Regions from separate parts of the Shinella sp. HZN7 genome, predicted to be linked through region 1. Evidence: riboswitches for the same ligand, from Rfam matches in the RefSeq annotation. Region 1 holds a riboswitch; each other region holds the start of a gene.

Region 1 (7,430 bases):
GGTGCATGTGGCCGCCGGTCGTATCCAGCATGCCGCCGATATAGGCGTCGGTGTTGACGAGCTTGCGCATCGCCGCCTTGTCGAGCATCTGGTGGTCGTCCATGCCGTAGCTCTTCCACAGGGCCTTCTTGTGTTCGAGGTCCTTCATGTGGGCGGGCGTATAGGCGGCATAGATGTTGCCGGTCTTCAGGTCGCAGTCGATATCGTACTGGGAAACGAGGCGGCGGATGATCTTGCCGCCCTCCTGCACCAGGCCGCCGACGAAGGCGCCGGCCTCAACGCCATAGCGGCGCTTGATCGTGTCGAGGCTGGCATTGAGGCCGTTGACGATCTGGCCGCCATTGCGGCCGGACGCACCCCAGCCGATGCCGGCGCCCTCGACCATCACCACCTTGTAGCCCTTTTCGGCAAGGTGGATGGCGGTCGAAAGGCCGGAATAGCCGGCGCCGAGCACGGCGACGTCGGCTGTCACCGCGCCTTCCAGCACTTTCGGCGTGCGGACGATGTTGCGGGAGGCGGCGTAGTAGCTGTCGGGGTAGGCACCGTTGCCGGCATAGGAGTCTTGCTTGGCCATCAGACGATTTCCAGGTAGGCGCTGAATTCGAAGTCGGTCACCTGTTCGGCGAAACCGGCGATTTCCTGCCGCTTGCAGGCGATCAGCATGGAGCGAAGGTCGGTGTCGAAGATTTCGGAGACGATCGAGCCGTTCTCGAAGGCGGTGACGGCCGAACCCCATTCGCTCGGAATGCGCGGCAGTTGTGAGAGATAGGCCCGGCCCGAGACCGGCGCCGGCGGCTCCCATTTGTTGCGGATGCCGACGAGGGCGGCGCCGAGAATGCCGGCCATGACGAGGTAGGGATTGGCGTCCGCGCCGGCGACGCGATGCTCGATGCGCCGCGCCTTGTTGTTGCCGCCGGGGATGCGGATGGCGGCGGTGCGGTTCTCGTAGCCCCAGGAGATCGAGGTTGGCGCGTGGGTATCGGGGCGCAGGCGCCGGTAGGAATTGTAGTGCGGCGCAAAGAGCAGCGTCGATTCCGCCATGCCGCGCATCAGGCCCGCCACGGCGTGCTTCATGATGTCGGAACCCTCGGGTGTGCCGTCGTCGAAGACGTTGTCGCCCTTCTCGTCGACCAGGCTGAAATGCATGTGCATGCCGCTGCCCGAACGCATGCCGTAGGGCTTTGCCATGAAGGTGGCGGCAAAGCCGTGCTTGCGCGCGACGCCCTTGATGATGCGCTTGAAGAACAGCGCGTCGTCGGCGGCCTTCAACGGATCGTCGGTATGCATCAGGTTGATTTCGAACTGGCCGATGCCGTTTTCCGCGACGGCCGAATCCGCCGGCACGTTCTGCCGCTCACATTCCGCATAGACGTCGGAGAAGAACTGGCCGAAATCGTCGAGTTCGTCGATGGAGAGGATGGCATCGGAATCGAGACGCTTGCCGGTATAGGGCGAGATCGGCGGCTCGGCATGATCGGGCTCGGCGTCGATCAGGTAGAATTCCATCTCCGAGGCGACGACGGGGCGCAGGCCCAATTCGTGATACTGCCGCACGATATGGGCGAGCGCCTGGCGCGGATCGGCGAGGAACGGTTCACCACCCTCCTTGAACAGCCAGAGCGGCACGACGGCCGACGGCTTTAGCGTCCAGTTGACCGGGAGCGCGCCGCGGCCCGTGGGGCTGCAGATGCCGTCCATGTCGCCCGAGGCGAAGACGTGGCTGGAGCCGACGATGTCCTCGCCCCACACGTCCACGCCGACGATGGACAGCGGCATGCGGATACCGCCCTTCAGCACCTTTTCCGCCTGTCCGACGGGCACGCGCTTGCCGCGCAGGATGCCGTTCAGGTCGCAGACTACGGCCTGGATGCTCTCCACGCCGTCGGCATTGATCAGCCAATTGGCATCATTGTTCGCAGTCATGGTTCCCTTCCGTATCACATAATTATTTTTGTGATCACATTTTCAAAATATGCACACTTTCTTGTCGGGGGTCAAGCTGCTAGAACCTGTCACAAAGCATAGGATAGCATCTGGCAGCCTTTCGTGGAGGGATGGATTGGGCAACTTGGCGCTTGAGCCACTGGACCGGCCGGAAGGCATGACGACGCATGAATATGCGCACCGGCGCCTGCGCCAGGCGATCATGGTCGGCTCGATCCGGCCGGGGGAATCGCTGACGATCCGCGGCATCGCCGAAGCGATGGAGAGTAGCCCGACACCGGTGCGCGAGGCGTTGCGCCGCCTCTCGTCGGAAGGCGCGCTGCGCGTGCTCGACAACAGGCGCATCATGGTGCCGCGCATGACGGCGGACCGGTTCAGCGAACTCGTCTCGCTGCGTTCCGTGCTGGAGCAGCATGCCGCGCGCCGGGCGGTGCCGCATATCACGGAGCGCCGGATCGACCGGCTGGAAGAGATCGACAGGGCGCAGGACGAGGCGATCGCCCGCAAGGACAATGCCAATGCCCTGCTCCTGAACCAGGAATTCCATCGCACGCTCTATACCGCCAATCCCGAGCAGGTGATCATGCCGATGGTGGAGAGCATCTGGCTCCAGCTCGGCCCCTTCCTCGGTATCGCCATGGAGCATGTCGCCCAGCTCTATTTCGTCGATCGCCACCAGGAAGCGATCGCCGCGCTGCGCAAGCGCGACGAGGACGCCGTGGCGTCCGCCATCAAGGCCGATATTTCCGAGGGCATCGGCGGCTTCGAACACGCGGCGATCGAAAACCTGCTGCGGCTGGCGGGACAATGACGCGCCTTGCCTTGGCGCGAGCCCGCATGCATTGATGCGCAAACGAAAATCTCCTGGGGCAGGCTCATGAAGACGGATGTCATCGTTCTCGGCGCGGGCGTGGTCGGCATTTCGACCGCGATCCATCTCCTCCGGCGCGGCAAGTCGGTGGTGCTCGTCGACCGCCGCGGCGCGGCGGAAGAAACCTCCTACGGCAATGCCGGCCTGATCCAGCGCGAGGGCGTCTTCCCCTATGGTTTCCCGCATGATTTCGGCGCGCTCTTCCGCTATGCGCTGAACAACACGATCGACGCGCACTACCACCCCTCGGCGATCCCCGGCATCATTCCGTTCCTTGCCCGCTACTGGTGGCATTCCGGCTTCCGCCAGCACCAGAGCATCGCCCATCTCTATGCGCCGCTCATCGAGAACTCGATTTCCGAACATGCCGACCTCATCGCCGCGTCCGGCGCGGACGACCTCATCCGCAAGGACGGCTGGATGAAGGTTTTCCGCACGGAGAAGGAGCGCGACAAGGCCTATGCGGACGCCGAAAAGCTGTCGGCCAATTTCGGCGTCAACCACCAGAAGCTGACGACGCGGGAGGTGGCCGAGGTCGAGCCGTCCATCCGCGCCGAGCTCACCGGCGGCCTGCGCTGGACCGACCCATGGTCGATCCTCGATCCGCAGAGCCTCCTGAAGCGCTACCTCGCCTATTTCCAGTCGCTCGGCGGCGAACTCAAGTCGGGCGATGCAGCGACCATCGAGCATGTGCTGGAAGGTGAAGGCTGGCGCATCGCCACGCCGGAAGGCCCGCTCGAAGGCAAGGAAGTCGTCGTCGCGCTCGGTCCCTGGGCCGATACGGTGACGCGCAAGCTCGGCTACCGCTTCCCGCTCGCCGTCAAGCGCGGCTATCACATGCATTACGGTGCGGAAGAGGGCGCGACGCTCAACAACTGGGTGCTGGATGCCGAGCGCGGCTATTTCCTCGCGCCCATGCAGCGCGGCATCCGCCTCACCACCGGGGCCGAATTCGCCAAGCGCGACACGCGCAAGACGCCGGTGCAGTTGCGCCGGGCCGAAAAGGTGGCGCGGGAATTCTTCCCGCTCGCCGAACGCCGCGACGAGGAGCCCTGGATGGGCGCCCGCCCCTGCACGCCGGACATGATGCCGATCATCGGCAAGGCTCCGCGCCACGCCGGCCTCTGGTTCGCCTTCGGCCACGCCCATCACGGCATGACGCTCGGCCCGATCACCGGCCGCGTGCTGGCGGAAAAGATGCTGGGCGAGCGGACCGTCATCAATATCGGCCCCTATCGCCCCGAGCGTTTCATCGCGTGACCGAAAAGAGGCAGGCAGGCTTTTTGACAGGTCGGGGCCGGCGCTTTCGCCGGCCTTTTGCTTGCCGCCGCCCTCTTGCGCCCCGCCGCAAGCGGGATTATGCCTTGCCTTGCTCTAACGGGGTGCCCGCGGATTTCGATCCGCTGGCTGAGAGGCGGTTTCGCCAACCCGAAGAACCTGATCCGGCTCGTACCGGCGGAGGGATTAGACGGCACATCCAGCGCCCTACTCCCGTTTTGTGAACAGCAAGGAGGCGCGGATGCGCAAGACACTTTTCTCCACCATCGCGGCGCTCGCCGTTTCCCTCGCCCTTCCCGTGCTGGCGCAGGAAAAGACGCTGACCGTCTACACCTATGAGAGCTTCGTCGCCGAATGGGGTCCCGGCCCGAAGGTCAAGGAAGCCTTCGAGAAAACCTGCGGCTGCACCGTCGAATGGGTCGGCGTTGCCGACGGCGTGGAACTCCTGACGCGCCTGAAGCTCGAAGGCGAGGGCACGAAGGCCGACCTGGTGCTCGGCCTCGACACCAACCTGATCACCGAGGCCAAGGCGACCGGCCTCTTCGAGGCGCACGGCCTTTCGCCGGAAGGCCTGACGGTGCCGGGCGGTTTTTCCGACGACACGTTCCTGCCCTACGACTACGGCCATTTCGCCGTCGTCTATGACAGCGAGACGCTCAAGACCCCGCCGACGAGCCTGAAGGAGCTGGTCGAGGGCGACCCGTCGCAAAAAATCGTCATCGAGGACCCGCGCACCTCGACGCCGGGTCTCGGCCTGCTGCTGTGGGTGAAGTCGGTCTATGGCGACGAGGCGGCCGGGGCCTGGGGCAAGCTGAAGGACCGCGTGCTGACGGTGACACCCGGCTGGTCGGAAGCCTACGGCCTCTTCACCAAGGGCGAGGCGCCGATGGTGCTGTCCTACACGACCTCGCCCGCCTACCACGTCATCGCGGAACAGACCGAGCGCTACAAGGCCGCCGCCTTCTCCGAGGGCCACTACGTGCAGATCGAGGTCGCCGGCCTGACGCGCACCGCCGACGACAAGGATCTTGCCCGCCAGTTCCTCACCTTCATGACCGGCCCGGACTTCCAGTCGATCATCCCGGAGACCAACTGGATGATGCCGGCCGCAAAGACGAAGGATCCGCTGCCTGCAGCCTTCGACGCGCTGGTGAAGCCGGAAAAGACCTTCCTGATGTCGTCGGACGAGGTCGCGGCCAACCGCAAGGCCTGGATCGACGAATGGCTGGCGGCGATGAGCGCCAGGTAACGTGATCTTCGCCCGCACTGAGCGACGGACGCTGCGTGTCGCCGGGGGCCTCGCCCTCGGCACCGTGCTCGCCTTCGTCGGTGCGGCGACGGCCGTGCTTCTCGCTCATGCCGGCCCTGGCGCCGGTGCGCCGCTCCTTGATGCCTATATCGGACGCGTCGCGCGGTTCACGCTGCTGCAGGCGACGCTCTCCACGCTGCTGTCCGTCCTGCTCGCCATTCCCGTCGCCCGGGCGCTCGCCCGGCAGCGGGATTTTCCGGGCCGCGTCTGGATCATCCGGCTGTCCGTCGTGCCGCTCGGCCTGCCGGCGCTGGTCGCCGCGCTCGGCGTCATCGAGATCTGGGGCCGGCAGGGCGTCGTCAACGACCTGCTCGGGCTTGCCGGGCTGCAGAACCCGGTCAGCGTCTACGGGCTTGCCGGCATCCTGATCGCCCACGTCTTCTTCAACCTGCCGCTCGCCGCGCGCTTCCTGCTGGCGGCCCTCGACCGCATTCCGGCGGAATACTGGCTGACCTCCGCCAATCTCGGCATGGGCGGCGGCGCGGTGTTCCGGCTGATCGAATGGCCGGTGATCCGGCGGGTCCTGCCGGGCATCGCCGGCCTCGTCTTCATGCTCTGCACGACGAGCTTCACCATCGTGCTGACGCTCGGCGGCGGGCCGGCCGCGACCACGATCGAGGTGGCGATCTACCAGGCGCTGCGCTTCGATTTCGACCCCCAGCGCGCGGTGCTGCTCGCCTTCCTGCAGATCCTCGTCACGGCAAGCCTGCTCTGGCTGATCTCGCTGTTCGCCCGCCCGCCCGAGGAAGGCATGACGGCGGGCCGCGCCATCCGCCGTTTCGACGGCCGCAGGCGGCGCGTCCCCGACGGCCTCGTCATCCTTCTCTTCACCCTCTTCACCGCCGCCCCGCTCGCCGCCACCCTCGTCTCGGGCCTTTCCGCCGATCTCGGCCGGCTGGCGCTCGATCCGCTGCTGCACCGGGCGCTCCTCACCAGCCTTGCCATTTCCTTCGCCTCAGCCTGCCTCAGCCTCGCGATCGCGCTGCCCATCGTGCTCGTGCCGCGGCTTGCCGAAACGGGCGATGCGGGCATCGCGACGCGGCTGATGGGCCGCGCACTGCCGGCGGTCGGTTCGCTCATCCTGCTCGTGCCGCCGGTCGTCGTCGCCACGGGCTGGTTCCTCGTGCTGAGGACCTTCGGCGAGACCGGGCGCTTCGCCCCTGCCGTCATCACCGTCCTCAATGCGCTGATGGCGCTGCCCTTCGTCGTGCGCGTGCTGGAGCCGGCCTATCGCACCCACCTCTCGCGCACCACCCGGCTCGCGCTCAGCCTCGGCGTCACCGGATTGCATCGCCTGCGATGGATCGACCTGCCGGCCCTGAAGAAGCCGCTGCTCACGGCCTTCGCCTTCGCCATGGCGCTGTCGCTCGGCGATCTCGGCGCCGTCGCCATCTTCGGCGCGGAAGGCTTCATCACCCTGCCCTGGCTGCTTTTCTCCCGCATGGCGAGTTATCGCACGGCGGACGCCGCCGGCATCGCGCTGCTGCTCGGCGTGATATGCCTTCTCCTGACGCTGCCCTCGACCACGGCGGAGCGCCCGACCGAAAGACAAAGCGCCGATGCCTGACCTTGCCATCCGCCTCACCGATGTCATCGTGCGCTTCGAGGAGAAGCGGCTTTCCTTCGACTGCGCCATTCCCACCGGTGCCGCAGTCGCCGTGGCCGGCCCCTCGGGCGCAGGAAAATCGACGCTGTTCAACGTCATCGCCGGCTTCCAGGCGCCGGCTTCGGGCGATGTCCGGCTGCTCGGCGAAGACATGGCGGGGCGCGATCCCGCGGAACGGCCGGTCTCGATCATCTTCCAGGACAACAATCTCTTCGCGCATCTGACGATCGCCGACAATGTCGGCCTCGGCATCGATCCGGCGCTGCGGCTGGATGCGCCGGCACGCCAGCGCGTGTTCACGGCGCTCGCGCGCGTCGGCCTCGGCGGCTACGAGCGGCGCCTGCCGGGCTCGCTTTCCGGCGGCGAGCGGCAGCGCGTGGCGCTCGCCCGCGCCCTGGTGCGGCGCCGACCCATCCTCCTGC
Region 2 (7,430 bases), 670 kb from region 1:
CGGGCGCTCGCCATACCAGGCGATGCCGAAACCGTCGCCATTGGTCGCCGTCTTGGCGCGGGTGGCGCAGTGGGATTGCTCGATCAGCGAATGGGCAGGCGAGGACACCAGTTCCTCAAGGAAAAGCGGCTCTCCGCGATAGGCTGCCCAACGGCACATGACGCTATTCTCGCTTTCGAAGACCGGCACGAACCGGTGATGGATCCGACGCATTAACCATGGCACTGCCCGGATTTTCAACGCAAATGGGTAAAAATGCGTTAACGAATGTAAACGGGCCGAAACCGTGCGTGTCATTATGATGACGGCGGGCCAGGACACAGTTTCCGGCGGAACACGCGTTTTGTGAACGGCCCCTGTCCTCGCCGGCCGGTTTCGCGGACAACGGCCGGGCGTTGCGCGAATTGCAGAGCCGCACCTTCCTCACGCCGGCGCATTGACGCGCGGCCGCGAAACCCTATCCTTCCGCCCAATCCCGCGGCGGAAGGATGGACCATGCGGATCGACGGCCAATGCCATTGCGGCTTCGTGACCTACGAGGCCGAGATCGACCCGGAGGCGATCTCCATCTGTCATTGCACGGATTGCCAGCGGCTGACCGGCTCGCCCTATCGCGTCACCGCGAGCGCCTCGCGCGAGGCGGTGCGCCTTACCGGCAACCCGCCGAAACTCTACACGAAGACCGCCGGGAACGGCCGCAAGCGCCTGCAATATTTCTGCCCCGAATGCGGCGCGCCGCTGTTCACGACAGGCACCGCCGAGGACGCCGCGACCTGGGGCATCCGCTGGGGCAGCATCAACCAGCGTGCGGCGCTGAAACCGACGCGCCAGATCTGGTGCCGCTCGGCCCTCGATTGGTTCGGCGAGACGGCGGCGCTTCCCGGCGTCGCGAGGGATTGAGCCATGGCGACGGAGCGCTTCCGGATCGTGCGAACGGGCGTGGAGGGCATCGAGGCGGTCTTCGCCGACAGCCGGCATACATTCGCGCGCCACACCCACGAGACCTACGGCATCGGCCTCATCGAGCGCGGCGCGCAGAAATCGGCGAGCGGGCGCGGTCTGGTGGAGGCGGCGGCCGGCAACACGATCACCGTCAACCCCGGCGAGGTGCATGATGGCGCGCCGCTCGGCGATGCCCCACGCGCCTGGCGCATGCTCTATCTGGAGCCGGCGCTCGTCCGCGGGGCGGCGGAGGATATTTTCGAAGGGCGCCCGCGCGAGGAATTCTACGCGCCGGTGCTGGACGACGGGCGTATCGCAGGCCTGGTTTCCCGGCTGCTCGCCCTGCTTCTTGACGCCGGCGCCGACGCGCTCGGCCGCGAGGAACAGCTTCTCCTGCTGCTCGCCGCCGTGCTGCGCGAAGAGGCGCCGCGGCAGGATGGTCCGGCGGCCATCGGTCGTGCCCGCGACCGGCTCGACGCCGACCCGGCCCTGGCGGTGACGTTGGAGGACCTTGCCGGCGACTGCGGACTCGGCCGTTTCCGGCTGGTGCGCGATTTCGCCCGGCTCACCGGCCTGACGCCGCATGCCTACCTGCTCCAGCGCCGCACCGAGCTTGCCCGCCGGCTGATCGCGGCCGGCACCCCGCTTGCCGAGGCCGCCATCGAAGCCGGCTTTGCCGACCAGAGCCACATGACGCGCAATTTCACCCGCCGCTACGGTTATACGCCCGGCGCCTTTCTCGCCGCGCGCGCCTGAGCGGCGCGTACCCCGCAATTTCGTTCAAGACCCCCGGCGCCCTTCCGGTGTTCCCTGCCGCCTTTCAAACCGCACGGGACCGGACATGACCCTAGAATTCCTCATCACCTCGCTCGTCGTCATCCTCCTGCCGGGCACCGGCGTGATCTATACGCTGGCGCTCGGCATCAGCGGCGGGTTCCGCGCCGCCGTCCTTGCCGCCTTCGGCTGCACGCTCGGCATCGTTCCGCATATCCTCGCCAGCGTGGTCGGCCTTGCCGCCGTGCTGCATGCCAGCGCGCTCGCCTTCGAGGTGCTGCGCTATGTCGGCGTCGCCTATCTCCTGTTCATCGCCTGGAGCCTGCTGAAGGACAGCAATGCGCTGGATGTCGGGCCGGAGCAGGCACCGGCCGGCAATGCGCTGAGGATCGTGCGCAAGGGCATCCTCACCAACATCTTCAACCCGAAGCTCTCGCTGTTCTTCCTCGCCTTCCTGCCGCAGTTCATCCCGGCGAGCGCCTCCGGCGCTGCCACGGGCCAGATGCTCTTCCTCGGCGGCGTCTTCATGGCCCTCACCTTCCTCGTCTTCGTCGGCTATGGGGCGCTTGCCGCCGGCCTGCGCCGGCAGGTGCTGAGCCGGCCGGCGGTCATCGTCTGGATGCAGCGCAGCTTCGCCGCCGCCCTCGGCCTCATGGGCCTCCGGCTCGCGCTCGCCGACCGCTGACCGATCAGTTGCCGGACAGGTGGAAATGATGCAGCGGACCGTGGCCCGAGCCGACGGTCAGCGCATCCGACAGGCGCACGGCACCGGCGATGAAGCGCTTGGCCGCCGCCACGGCATCGGCGAGCGCCTGCCCCTTGCCGAGCTCGGCGGCGATCGCGCTCGACAGCGAGCAGCCGGTGCCATGCGTGTTGCGCGTCAGCACCCGCACGCCCTCGTACCAGTGCATCCGATCGGGCGTCGCGAGCACATCCGGGCTCTCGCTGCCCGGCAGGTGCCCGCCCTTCAGCAGCACCGCCTTCGGCCCGAGGTCGAGCAGCCGCCTTGCCTGGTCCTCCATGCCGGCCCGGTCCACGGCCTCCGCCTCACGAAGGAGGGCGGCCGCCTCCGGCAGGTTCGGCGTGAGCACGCTTGCGCGCGGCAGGAGCTGGCGCGTCAGTGCGGCCACGGCCTCCTGCGCCAGGAGCGAAGCCCCGCCCTTGGCGACCATGACCGGATCGAGCACGATGGGAACCGCGCGATGCGGCGACAGCGCGGCCGCCACCGCTTCGGCGATCTCCGCCGAGGCGATCATGCCGATCTTCACCGCATCCACCCGGATGTCGGCGAAAACCGCGGCGACCTGCGCCGCCACGAAGTCGGGCGGAACCAGATGCACGCCGGAAACGCCCTGCGTGTTCTGCGCCGTCAGGGCCGTCAGCGCCGCCATGCCATAGGTACCGCGCGCGGCGAACGTCTTGAGATCCGCCTGGATGCCGGCGCCGCCCGAGGGGTCGGAGCCCGCGATCGAGAGAATGTTTGCGATTGTGTCGGCCATCTCGCCTCCTTCCCGGCAGGGGCGGCCTCGGGGTGGCGTCGATGCGGCACCCGTTCGACTCCCTCCGCCGGCATGATCCGGTTCAGGTTCAAAGGGTGCTTCTCAGCCCGCCTTGTGACGGACGCCCCTGTCTTGAACGGGTTTTCGCAAATGACGCGGCGCCTGTCACGCCGAAAGTGGCGTCGTGGCGCATTTGCCACCGGCACCATGCATCCTTCTCCCCACCCGTGGCAGGGCAATCGCATATGGAACCGGAAGCGCGCCTCCTGGGCTCGTGGGCGGGTGACCCCGCCCGCTCAGGCCTTGGTGACGTGGTATTCCTTGATCGCGACCATCTTGATCGCTGGATAGCGTTCCGCCTCGTAGCGCAGCGAGAAGGCATCCTGCGCCAGGAAGACCGGGTCGCCGTCGAGGTCGCGGGCGATATCGCCGCGGCGCTGGGTGACGAACTTGTCCAGCTCCGCCGCGCTGTCCGACGAAATCCAGCGGCAGACGGAAAAGCGCGACATTTCGAAGGAGACGGGCAGGCCGTATTCCGCCGAAAGCCGCTCCTTCAACACGTCGAGCTGCAGCGCGCCGACGACGCCGACGATGGCGGGCGAGCCGTCTTCCGGCGAGAAGAGCTGCACGACGCCCTCCTCCGCCATCTGCTGGAGCGCTTCCTTCAGCTTCTTGGCCTTCATCGCATCCTCCAGCCGCACGCGGCGCAGGATTTCCGGCGCGAAGTTCGGCACGCCTTCGAAGACCAGCGCCTCGCCTTCCGTCAGCGTATCGCCGATCCGGAGCGTGCCATGGTTGGGGATGCCCACCACGTCGCCGGCATAGGCCGTATCGGCGAGCTGGCGCTGCGAGGCGAAGAAGAACTGCGGGGCCGAAAGGCCGATCGTCTTGCCCGTGCGGGCAAGGCGCACCTTCATGCCGCGCTCCAGCATGCCGGAGCAGACGCGGGCGAAGGCGATGCGGTCGCGATGGTTCGGGTCCATGTTCGCCTGGATCTTGAAGACGAAGGCTGTCATCCTGTCTTCCGAGGCATGGACCTTGCGCACATCCGCCACCTGGTCGCGCGGCGGCGGCGCGAAGGCGCCGAGCGCGTTGATAAGGTCGCGAACGCCGAAATTCCGGAGCGCCGAGCCGAAGAAGACCGGCGTCATGTGCCCCTCCAGGAAGGCCGCCTGGTCGTAGGGCCGGCAGGCCTCGCGGGCGAGCTCGAGCTCCTCGGTGAAGGCGGCCCGCTCGTTTTCCGGCAGGTTCTTCGCCACCACCGCCGGGTCGTCGATCTTCGTCGGCTGCACCTGCGTGTCCGAGCCGCGGAAGGTGCGGTCGGCCAGGTGATAGGAGCCGCAGAAGGTCTTCGAGCGGCCGACCGGCCAGGTGACCGGGGCGGTGTCGAGCGCCAGCTTCTCCTCCACCTCGTCGAGGATTTCGAACGGGTCGCGGCTTTCGCGGTCCATCTTGTTGACGAAGGTGATGATCGGGATGTCGCGCAGGCGGCAGACCTCGAACAGCTTCAGCGTGCGCGGCTCGATGCCCTTGGCGGCGTCGATGACCATGACGGCCGCATCCACCGCCGTCAGCGTGCGGTAGGTGTCGTCGGCGAAGTCCTCGTGGCCGGGCGTATCGAGAATGTTGAAGACGTTGCCGTCATATTCGAAGGTCATCACCGAGGTGACGACGGAGATGCCGCGTTCACGCTCGATCTTCATCCAGTCCGAGCGGGTCTGGATGCGGTCCTTCTTCGCCTTCACTTCGCCGGCGAGCTGGATGGCGCCGCCGAAAAGCAGCAGCTTTTCCGTGAGAGTCGTCTTACCGGCGTCCGGGTGCGCGATGATCGCAAAGGTGCGGCGGCGGGAGACCGCCTCTGCAAGGGTTTCGGCCATTTTCTGCAATATCCTGTGAGTTGCCGCGGTCTTTACAGGCTCCGCCGGGAAGATGCAATTGACGGGGTGGGACTGCGGCCGGCTTATGGGCGCATGAACGCACATGCCCCCACCCAGCCCACGCTCTGCCTTCTCCGCCTGCCGCATGGCGCGGGCATCGCGCTTCCCGCCTACGAGACCGGCGGCGCCGCCGGCATGGACCTGCGCGCCGCCGTGGCGGAAGATCAGCCGCTGACGCTGCCGCCCGGCCAGCGCGCCCTGGTGCCGACCGGCTTCGTCTTCGAGATCCCGGCCGGCTACGAGGGACAGGTCCGCCCCCGCTCCGGCCTTGCCTTCAAGAACGGCATCACCTGCCTCAACACGCCCGGCACGATCGACAGCGACTATCGCGGCGAGGTGAAGGTGCTGCTCGTCAATCTCGGCGAGGAGCCCTTCGTCATCGAACGTGGCATGCGCATCGCGCAGATGGTGATCGCGCCGGTCACGCAGGTCGCCGTGCGCGAGGTGGAGACGGCGGGCGAGACCACCCGTGGCGCCGGCGGCTTCGGCTCTACCGGCGTGCGCTAGGGCCATGCCCGACCGCGAGGGCCTTTCCTTCCGTTCGGACTATTTCGGCGACGGCGCCGCCTGGCGGGCGCTTGCCGGCCTCCTCGAAGACATCTTCGACATCGACGTGACGGTGATGGACCGGCTCGGCGGGCCGGATCCGACGAGCATGCCCTTCGCCTGGTTCGACGATGCCGGCTGCTGCATCGCCAATATCAGCGCATTTTCCCTGCCGCTTGTCGTCAACGGCACCTTCGTGCGCGCCGCGGGCCTGCAATCGGGCGCCGTGCGGCCGGAACACCGCGGCAAGGGGCTCTATCGCGATGTCATGGAAGCGGCGCTCCGGCACTGCGATGCGGAAGGGTTCGAGGCCGTCGCGCTTCTGACCGATACGCCGGGCCTCTACCATCGCCACGGCTTTCGCGCGCTGGCGCAGCATCGTTTCTCCGGACCGGCGCCGACGGGCGGTCAGGCCGGACCGCTCCGGCGGCTCGATATCGAAAGCGAGGCGGATGTCACACTGCTCGGCCGCCTGCTCGACGGCCGCCGGCCGGTGTCCGATCGCTTCGCACCCCTCAGGCAGAAGGAAATGTTCCTGTTCAACGCCGCGCTGATGCCGGACCTCGGGCTCGACCTGATGGAAGGGGCGAATGCCGCGATCGCCTGGCAGATGGGCGAGGACGGCGGCTTCGATCTCCTCGATGTCGTCGGCGCACGCATTCCGAGCCTCGCGGACATCCTGGCGAGCCTGCAGCTTGCACCTGCCAGCGTCACCGCGCACTTCGCGCCCGATCACCTCGACTGGGCGGGCACGGCCGTGCCGGACGAAGGCGACATGGTGCTCATGCTGCGCGCGGCGGAAGACCTCGCGCCGCAACATCCTTTCGCGCTGGCGCCGATGGCCGCGTTCTGACCAGCGGCGCCAGCAGCGTGTCCATCACCCGGCGCCGTGTGAACAAGCCAGCGCGGCCGGGTGGTAAGCAGGGGGCGATGGCGCTGGCCGGAAGGCCGATCCGGGGTCAAGAAGACAGGCAGGAAACCCCGTGAGGAAGAGTTTTCGCGTTCCATCGTGCGGCGACGCCCGCATGTCGAAGGCGCCGCGCGAACCGAGGCGGAGCGCCTGCCTGACGGGCTGGCCGAGATAGCGCGCCGGCAAACCGCAGGGCGCGATGCGCTTTCGTCTTGCGCCATTCGGGGCGCGAAACCGCTTCGCACTTTTGCCGGAATTGCGCTAGAAAAGCGCGGTCCCTTGGAGTCCGTCATGACCGTCGCCGTCCTGCTTGCCTATTGCGGTGCCCTGTTCATCGCCGCCATCATTCCCGGTCCCGGCATCACGGCGATCGTCGCGCGGGCGCTCGGCTCGGGTTTCCGGCCCACCTTCTTCATGGGCCTCGGCCTCATCCTCGGCGACATGATCTACCTGACGGCGGTCATCCTCGGCCTTGCCTTCATCGCCCAGACCTTCACCACGACCTTCATGCTGATCAAGATCGCCGGCGCGCTCTATCTCGGCTACATCGCCTGGAAGCTCTGGACGAGCGGCCTCATCCCGCAGGATATCGAGGCGCGCGCCTCGACGAGCATGACCCTGTCCTTCCTTTCCGGCCTGTTCGTGACGCTCGGCAATCCGAAGACCATGCTGTTCTACGTCGCGCTGGTGCCGACGCTGGTCGATCTAGAGGCGATCGGCCTCGAGGATTACGGCATGCTGCTTGCCGCGACCTTCGTGGTGCTCATCGTCGTGCTCGTGCCCTATATCGCGCTCGCCTCGCGCGCCCGGCTTCTCCTCAGG
Region 3 (7,430 bases), 620 kb from region 1:
CCCTGCATGGGCGAGAGGATTTCGATGCGGTCGCGCGCGCCGAGCGTGAAACCGGCGCGGTCTTCGCGGTGCACCAGCTCGCCGTTGACCGCCGTCGCCAGCCATTCGCCTTCGTAGTCCAGCGCGGACAGGAGGTCGGCGAGCGTCGTCGCCGCGACCTCCTGTTCCTCGCCGTTGATGATGAAGGTCATGATGCCCTCCTTTCCGGTCGTGCCTGTTCTGCAAGAAGCCGCCGCGCGACCTCCGCCGCCATGGCGGGGGCCAGCAGGAAGCCGTGGCGATAGAGGCCGTTCACATGGAGCGTGCCATCATGCTCGCTGACGCGCGGCAGGTTGTCGGGATAGGCCGGGCGGATGCCGGCACCGGTTTCCGTGAGCCGCGCCTCGCCAAAGGCCGGGTGCAGCGTGTAGGCGGCGTTCAGCAGCTCCATGAGCGAGCGGGCGGTGATGCCGCCGCCGTCGGCGCTTTCGATCATGGTCGCGCCCACCATGAAGCGGTTCCTTCCGCGCGGCACGACATAGATCGGGTGGCGCGGATGCAGCAGGCGGACGGGGCGGGAGAGGCTGATCTCCGGGGTCTCCACATAGAGCATCTCGCCGCGCACGCCCCTAAGATCCGGCAGACTGCCGATCCGGGCCGCGCCGGTGCAGTCGACCACGCGGTCGTAGCGTGCCGCATCCGGCGTGCCGTCCGCGCCGAAGAGGAAGCGCATGCGCGCCTCCTCGAGCCCGGCGGTGAGGGCCGAGAGCGCCCGTTGCGGATCGAGATGGGCTTCCTGCCGGAAGAACAGGGCCTTGGGGAAGCGGCCGGCGAGATCCGGTTCCAGCGCGGCGATGGCGGCATCGTCCAGCCATTCCCAGCCGCTCGTCCGGCGGGCGAAGCGGTCGAGCTCCCCGGCATCGCGGCCGGCGGCGACGACCAGCGTTCCCCGGCGCCTGACATGGCCGGGCACGGCCGCCTCCCACCAGTCGGCCGCCGAGCGGCCGAGCGTGAGCACGGGCTCCTCCGCGCTTTCCCGCTCGCACCAGGGGGCCAGCATGCCGCCGGCAAAGCCGGAAGCCCCGAGGCCCACCTTTTCGGCGCGCTCGGTGATGGTGACGTCGAAACCGTGGCGATAGAGCTGCCAGGCGACCGTGAGGCCGGCAACGCCGGCCCCCTTGACGAGGACGCGCATGGTCATTCTCCGGCCGGGACGCCGGCAAGCGGCATGTAGAGGTCGCCGCCGTCGCGATATTTCGCCGCCATGGCCTCCAGCCCCTCCTTCTGCGCCTCGGCGCGGATGTCGTGCGAGATGCGCATGGAGCAGAATTTCGGGCCGCACATGGAGCAGAAATGCGCCACCTTGTGCGCCTCCTTCGGCAGCGTCTCGTCATGGAAGGCGCGGGCGGTTTCCGGGTCGAGCGAGAGGTTGAACTGGTCCTCCCAGCGGAACTCGAAGCGGGCGCGAGACAGCGCGTCGTCGCGGATCTTCGCTGCCGGATGGCCCTTGGCGAGGTCGGCGGCGTGGGCGGCGATCTTGTAGGTGATGACGCCGACCTTCACGTCGTCGCGGTCGGGCAGGCCGAGATGTTCCTTCGGCGTGACGTAGCAGAGCATGGCCGTGCCGAACCAGCCGATCATCGCCGCGCCGATGCCCGAGGTGATGTGGTCGTAGCCGGGGGCGATGTCGGTCGTCAGCGGCCCGAGCGTGTAGAACGGCGCCTCGCCGCAGGTCTTCAGCTGCTTGTCCATGTTCTCCTTGATCTTGTGCATCGGCACATGGCCGGGGCCTTCGATCATGACCTGGCAGTCCTTTGCCCAGGCGATCTGCGTCAGCTCGCCGAGCGTTTCGAGTTCGGCGAACTGCGCGGCGTCGTTGGCGTCGGCGATCGAGCCGGGGCGCAGCCCGTCGCCCAGCGAGAAGGAGACGTCATAGGCGCGGCAGATGTCGCAGATCTCCTCGAAATGCTCGTAGAGGAAGCTTTCCCGGTGGTGATGGAGACACCACTTGGCCATGATCGAGCCGCCGCGCGAGACGATGCCGGTGACGCGGCCCACGGTGAGCGGGATATAGGCGAGCCGCACGCCGGCATGGATGGTGAAATAGTCGACGCCCTGTTCGGCCTGCTCGATCAGCGTGTCGCGGAAGACCTCCCAGGTGAGGTCCTCGGCAATGCCGTTGACCTTCTCCAGCGCCTGGTAGAGCGGCACGGTGCCGATCGGGACCGGCGCATTGCGGATGATCCATTCGCGGATGTTGTGGATGTTGCGGCCGGTGGAGAGGTCCATGACCGTATCGCCGCCCCAGCGGATCGCCCAGACCATCTTCTCGACCTCTTCCGCCATGGAGGAGGTGACGGCGGAATTGCCGATATTGGCGTTGATCTTCACCAGGAAGTTCCGGCCGATGATCATCGGCTCGGCTTCCGGATGGTTGATGTTGGCCGGGATGATGGCCCGGCCGCTCGCGACTTCCTGGCGAACGAATTCCGGCGTCACGAAATCCGGGATATGGGCGCCGAAGCTCTCGCCGTCGCGGATGAGCGCCTCTTTGGCGGCCTTGCGGCCGAGGTTCTCGCGGATGGCGATGAATTCCATTTCCGGCGTGATGATGCCGGCGCGGGCATAGGCGAGCTGTGTCACCGCCTTGCCGTCCTTCGCTCGGCGCGGCCGGTTGCGCACGGGAAATTCCGGCGTCAGCCGTTCGCCGGTGGCAAAGCCGTTGTCTTCCGGGCGGATGTGGCGGCCTTCATAGTCCTCGGTGTCGCCGCGCGCTGCGACCCAGGCCTCGCGCAGCCGCGGCAGGCCGCTCTCGATCGAGACGACATGGGCGGGGTCGGTATAGGGGCCGGAGGCGTCGTAGACGATGACCGGCGGTTCGCCGGAGGTCGGGTGCAGCGCGATCTCGCGCATCGGCACGCGGATCTCCGGGTGCTGCTCGCCGGCTATGTGGACCTTTCGCGAGGCGGGCAGGGCCCCCGTCGTGACGGTGGGGGTGAGCTTCTGGGCGGCAATGTTCATCGTGAGGCTCCAAGTTTGCGGTTGGAGACCCAGTCCTAGAGCCGGAATGATGGAAGGACGCGTAGGCGGAATCCGGGTTGCGGATTTCGGGTTCTACAGCGCTTGCACCGTCCCTACGCCAGTATGAACTGGATCAGGTTCAACGGGTCACTGCGCTGCGAATGCCAGCAGTATCTCAGCCCCTTGTCGGGACCCCCCTGGTGAATGCCCTAAGCAAAGACGCTGCCGGCCGATTTGTCAACGGGGTAAAATAAGTAAGTGAGTACTTACGAATTGGTGCGCCACTCTGGCCCCTCGTCAGGGGGAGGCCTTGCCTCAAAGAATGCTGCTCGTTTCCTGGCGGCACCCTCTCCTCCGTCATGCTCGGGCTTGACCCGAGCATCCACAGGCTGCGGGTGAGACGTAGCTCCTCGGCTCAAGGCCGAGGATGACGCCGGAGGGTGTGGGGCGGGACAGAGTCAACAGGGAACGGCGGGGCCTTGCCAGCCGTTCCCTTTGAAATCCCTTGCGAGGACTACTCGCGTTCGCCCGTGAAGTTCAGCAGAAGCTGGAAGATGTTGACGAAGTTCAGGTACAGCGAAAGCGCACCGAACACGGCCATCTTCTGCTGCGATTCCTGGTCGATGTTCTCGGCATACTGTTCCTTGATGTTCTGCGTGTCCCAGGCGGTGAGACCGACGAAGACGGCGATGCCGATCACGGAAATGGCGAACTGCAGCGCGGTCGAACCGAGGAAGATGTTGACGATCGAGGCGATGATGACGCCGATCAGGCCCATGATCAGGAACGAGCCGAACTTCGACAGGTCACGCTTCGTCACATAGCCGTAGAGGCTCGTCGTGCCGAACATGGTGGCGGCAATGAAGAAGGTGCGGGCGATGCTCGTGCCGGTGAAGACGAGGAACACCGAGGCGAGCGACAGGCCCATGACGGCGCAGAAGGCCCAGAAGGTCATCTGCGCGGCGCTGGCCGACATCGTCTGGATCTTGAACGAGAAGAAGAAGACGAAGGCGAGCGGCGCCAGCATCACCACCCACTTCAGCGGCGAGGAGAAGATCGGCACGTAGAGGGCCGGTGTCGAGCCGACGATGAAGGCGACGAGGCCGGTGATGACGAGGCCCGCGCCCATGTAGTTGTAGACGCGCAGCATGTGCTGGCGCAGGCCCTCGTCGAAGAGGGCGGCCGACTGCGCCTGCGCGCCGTAGCCAAATCGCTGTTGTACTGGGTCCATCGAATGTCTCCTTCGGTTTGGAAGCGGTTGATCAGTAGAGCGTGCGCGAGAGATCGCGCGCGGTTTCAGCCAGGTCGTCGGCCTTGCGGCTTTCCGACACCAGCGCATAGGCGACGTCGCCGATCTGCCAATAGGCAGCCCGGGCATTGTCGGCGTGGAAGAGCAGGACATGCTGCACGGCGAACGAGCCCGGGCGTACCGCGAACAGCGACAGGCGCTCGTCCTTGCGCGGTTCCAGCACCAGCTCGACGCTCGGGCCGTAGGCGGAGGGGAAGACCTGCGTGTCGATCACGCCCCAGCCCTTCGGCAGGTCCGGCAGCACGATCGCGGTTGCCGAGCGGATCTCGGCCGGATCGAAGGTCTCGGTCTCCGGCTGGGAGGCCATCGTGTCGCGCAGCAGCGTCGTCTTGTGCGCGCGCACGGCCTCTTCCACGAAGGCGGGCGGCGGCGTGGAGGCCACGACCTCGGTGGCGCCGAAGGGGCCGAGCACGGCATGGGCCGTCCAGCCGGCGCCGACGAACAGGGCGATGGCTGCGGCGCGGCGGAAGACGGAGAAGATGCGGCGGCGCGACAGCGAGCGTTCGAGGAGCCGCGCGGCCTCGCGCGTTTCCTGCCGGATCACCGTGCGATGGTCGGCGAGCGCCAGGCGAAGCTCGTCGCGCACGCGCAGGTCCTTCATGACCTGCGCCGCGACCTCCGGCCGTTCCGAAAGATAGGCCTCCACCTCGATGCGCCGGCCGACGGCGAGCTGCTCGTCGACATAGGCGTTGAGGTCGGTTTCGAGAATGGGATCATTGCTTGTCATCGCCAGTGCCTCCGACGAGCCTGAGATGTGTGACGGGAGCGGTCGCGCCGCTCTGTTCGAAGGCGCGCAGCCGCTGGCGGGCGCGGGCGACGCGCGACATCAGCGTGCCGACCGGAATGCCCAGCGTTTCGGCCGCCTCCTGGTAGGAAAGCTCCTCGATCGCGACGAGGTGCAGGGCCTCGCGCTGGTCTTCCGGCAGGGCGAAGAAGGCGTTGCGCAGCTGCGTCAGGCGCACCGAATGGTCCTGGTTCGCCGGGACGGACGCCTCTGCCAGCTCCGCCGCGGCGTCGTGGCGGCGTTCCTGCGAGCGGCGCTGGCGCAGGCGGTCGACATGCGCATTGTGCAGGATCGACATCAGCCAGTTGCGCACGCTGGCGCCGGTGCGGAAGGTCGATTGCCGCTCATATGCCTTGACCAGCGCATCGTGAACGAGGTCCTCGGCCTCGTCCGGATTGCGCACGAGCGAGAGCGCGTAGCGCCTGAGCGCCGCGAGCTGTCCGATCACGTTGAAGCCGGGTGTCTTTCCGTTCATGCCCCAGTATACGAAAGCCGGGCGACGCCCATTCCATTCCTTCCGGAAAAAATTTCAGAGCCAGTGCAGCACGAGGGCGGCGAGCACGATGTAGCGGCCGAACTTGGCAATGGAGACGACGACCAGAAAGCGCAGGAAGGGCTCGCGCATGATGCCGGCCGCCACCGTCAGCGGGTCGCCGATGACCGGCATCCAGCTCAAGAGCAGGCTCCACCAGCCGTATCTGCGATACCATCGCCCCGCCCGATCGAGGTTTCCGTCGCTGACCGGAAACCATCGCGTGCCGCGAAACCGCTCTACACCGCGGCCGAGCAGCCAGTTGACGATCGACCCCAGGACATTGCCGGTGCCGGCGACGAGGATCAGCAGCGCCGGCGAATAGGTTCCGGTGGCCAGCAGGCCGCCGAGAACCGCTTCGGACTGGGCCGGCAGGATGGTGGCGGCGACGAGCGCGGCGAGGAAGAGGCCGCCATAGGCGGCAAGCGTGCTCATCGGGTCAGGACGACAGCAAGGTTCTGGCGAGGGGGTGTTCGGGGTCGGCAAGGCCGTCGACGATGTCGAAATGGTGCCGGTTCGGCTCGACGACGGTCGTCGTCGTGGCGCCGAGGCCGGTCCAGATGTTGGCGAGCAGGGCGTTCTGGCGCAGGAACTCCGCCCGCTCCATGGCGCCCACCCAGCAGGTGAGCCGCGTGCCCTCGACAGGGCGCAGCAGGGCCGGGCTCTCGGCGATGGCCTCCGCCTCGTCGATGTGCAGCCGTTCGTTCATGGCGGTATGCATGAGCGGGCGCAGGTCATGCAGGCCGGAGAGCGAGAGGACATGGCGGATGCGGGCGAGCGTTTCGGCGGAAAGCGGCGAGGGCTGCGACACCATGCGGCTGACGAGCTGGCCGCCCGCCGAATGGCCGATCAGGCGGAGGTCGCCGGCGACCAGTCCCGCCGCCGTTTCGATCGCCGCCGCGATCTCCCGCACGATGCCGCCGATGCGGATGGCCGGGCACAGCGTGTAGGAGGGCATGGCGACGGCGTAGCCATGGGCGAGGGCGCCCGTAGCGAGATGCGACCAGAAGCTTTTGTCGAGCCGCAGCCAGAAGCCGCCGTGCACGTAGACGACGAGGCCGCGTGGCGTGCCCTCGGGCAGGAAGAGGTCGAGGCGGTTGCGCTCGCCCTTGCCATAGGCAAGGTCGAGTCTTGCCCGGCCTTCGGCGGCAAGCGCCGTGCGCATCTGCTGCGCCGGCTCCACCCAAGCGGCCGGCCAGCGCGTACCGCCCGGAATATTGCCGCCGTTCTCGTAGGCGTCGTCCCAGTCGGTGATCCTGTAGCCGAACATGCCGTCCTCCGTTTTCAGACGCCGAGATAGCGGTCCTGCAGGTCGCGGGTAAAGGCCGGCGGCGGGCCGGAAAACACGGTGCGGCCCTTTTCCAGCACGCAGCAGCGATCGGTGAGCGGCAGGAGTTCCGAGAGCGTCTTGTCGACGACGAGGATCGACTGGCCCCCGGCCTTCAGCCGCCGGATCGCCGCCCAGATATCCTGCCGGATCACCGGCGCCAGCCCCTCGGTCGCCTCGTCGAGGATGAGGAGTTTCGGATTGGTCATCAGGGCGCGGCCGATCGCCAGCATCTGCTGCTCGCCGCCGGACAGCGTATCGGCATATTGGCCCAGCCGTTCGCCGAGCCGGGGAAAGAGATCGACGACCTTCGCCAGTGTCCAGGCGCCGCGCCGGGCGGAGGCGAGGAGGTTCTCCTCGACCGTCAGGTTGGCGAAGCAGCGGCGCCCCTCCGGCACCAGGCCGATGCCGAGCCGGGCGATACGGTGCGGCGGGAGCGCGGTCACGGTCTTGCCGCCGAAGGTGATGCGACCGGCGC

Evidence for each region. A riboswitch is a leader RNA that binds a small molecule or an ion and turns the genes downstream of it on or off. The one in region 1 is predicted to bind thiamine pyrophosphate.
Region 2: it holds a riboswitch for thiamine pyrophosphate, as region 1 does, so the genes downstream of both, thiD (bifunctional hydroxymethylpyrimidine kinase/phosphomethylpyrimidine kinase) here and thiB (thiamine ABC transporter substrate binding subunit) in region 1, are expected to answer to the same signal.
Region 3: it holds a riboswitch for thiamine pyrophosphate, as region 1 does, so the genes downstream of both, thiC (phosphomethylpyrimidine synthase ThiC) here and thiB (thiamine ABC transporter substrate binding subunit) in region 1, are expected to answer to the same signal.

The regions. Positions count from the first base shown of each region.
Region 1 is NZ_CP015736.1:3,984,502-3,991,931, forward strand. Features, by position in the region: gene shn_RS19210 (FAD-binding oxidoreductase) at 1-574, opposite strand, end outside; gene shn_RS19215 (glutamine synthetase family protein) at 574-1,923, opposite strand; gene shn_RS19220 (GntR family transcriptional regulator) at 2,102-2,755, shown strand; gene shn_RS19225 (FAD-binding oxidoreductase) at 2,822-4,075, shown strand; TPP riboswitch at 4,184-4,296, shown strand; gene thiB (thiamine ABC transporter substrate binding subunit) at 4,335-5,342, shown strand; gene thiP (thiamine/thiamine pyrophosphate ABC transporter permease) at 5,347-6,969, shown strand; gene thiQ (thiamine ABC transporter ATP-binding protein) at 6,962-7,430, shown strand, end outside.
Region 2 is NZ_CP015736.1:4,658,430-4,665,859, reverse strand. Features, by position in the region: gene shn_RS22350 (class II glutamine amidotransferase) at 1-159, opposite strand, end outside; gene shn_RS22345 (GFA family protein) at 496-900, shown strand; gene shn_RS22340 (AraC family transcriptional regulator) at 904-1,698, shown strand; gene shn_RS22335 (LysE family translocator) at 1,784-2,401, shown strand; gene thiD (bifunctional hydroxymethylpyrimidine kinase/phosphomethylpyrimidine kinase) at 2,406-3,215, opposite strand; TPP riboswitch at 3,258-3,354, opposite strand; gene shn_RS22325 (peptide chain release factor 3) at 3,512-5,092, opposite strand; gene dut (dUTP diphosphatase) at 5,186-5,659, shown strand; gene shn_RS22315 (GNAT family N-acetyltransferase) at 5,664-6,551, shown strand; gene shn_RS22310 (LysE family translocator) at 6,900-7,430, shown strand, end outside.
Region 3 is NZ_CP015736.1:3,363,072-3,370,501, reverse strand. Features, by position in the region: gene thiS (sulfur carrier protein ThiS) at 1-191, opposite strand, end outside; gene thiO (glycine oxidase ThiO) at 188-1,174, opposite strand; gene thiC (phosphomethylpyrimidine synthase ThiC) at 1,177-3,000, opposite strand; TPP riboswitch at 3,093-3,209, opposite strand; gene shn_RS16225 (Bax inhibitor-1/YccA family protein) at 3,515-4,231, opposite strand; gene shn_RS16220 (anti-sigma factor) at 4,263-5,036, opposite strand; gene shn_RS16215 (sigma-70 family RNA polymerase sigma factor) at 5,023-5,568, opposite strand; gene shn_RS16210 (YqaA family protein) at 5,623-6,060, opposite strand; gene shn_RS16205 (alpha/beta hydrolase) at 6,065-6,895, opposite strand; gene shn_RS16200 (ABC transporter ATP-binding protein) at 6,910-7,430, opposite strand, start outside.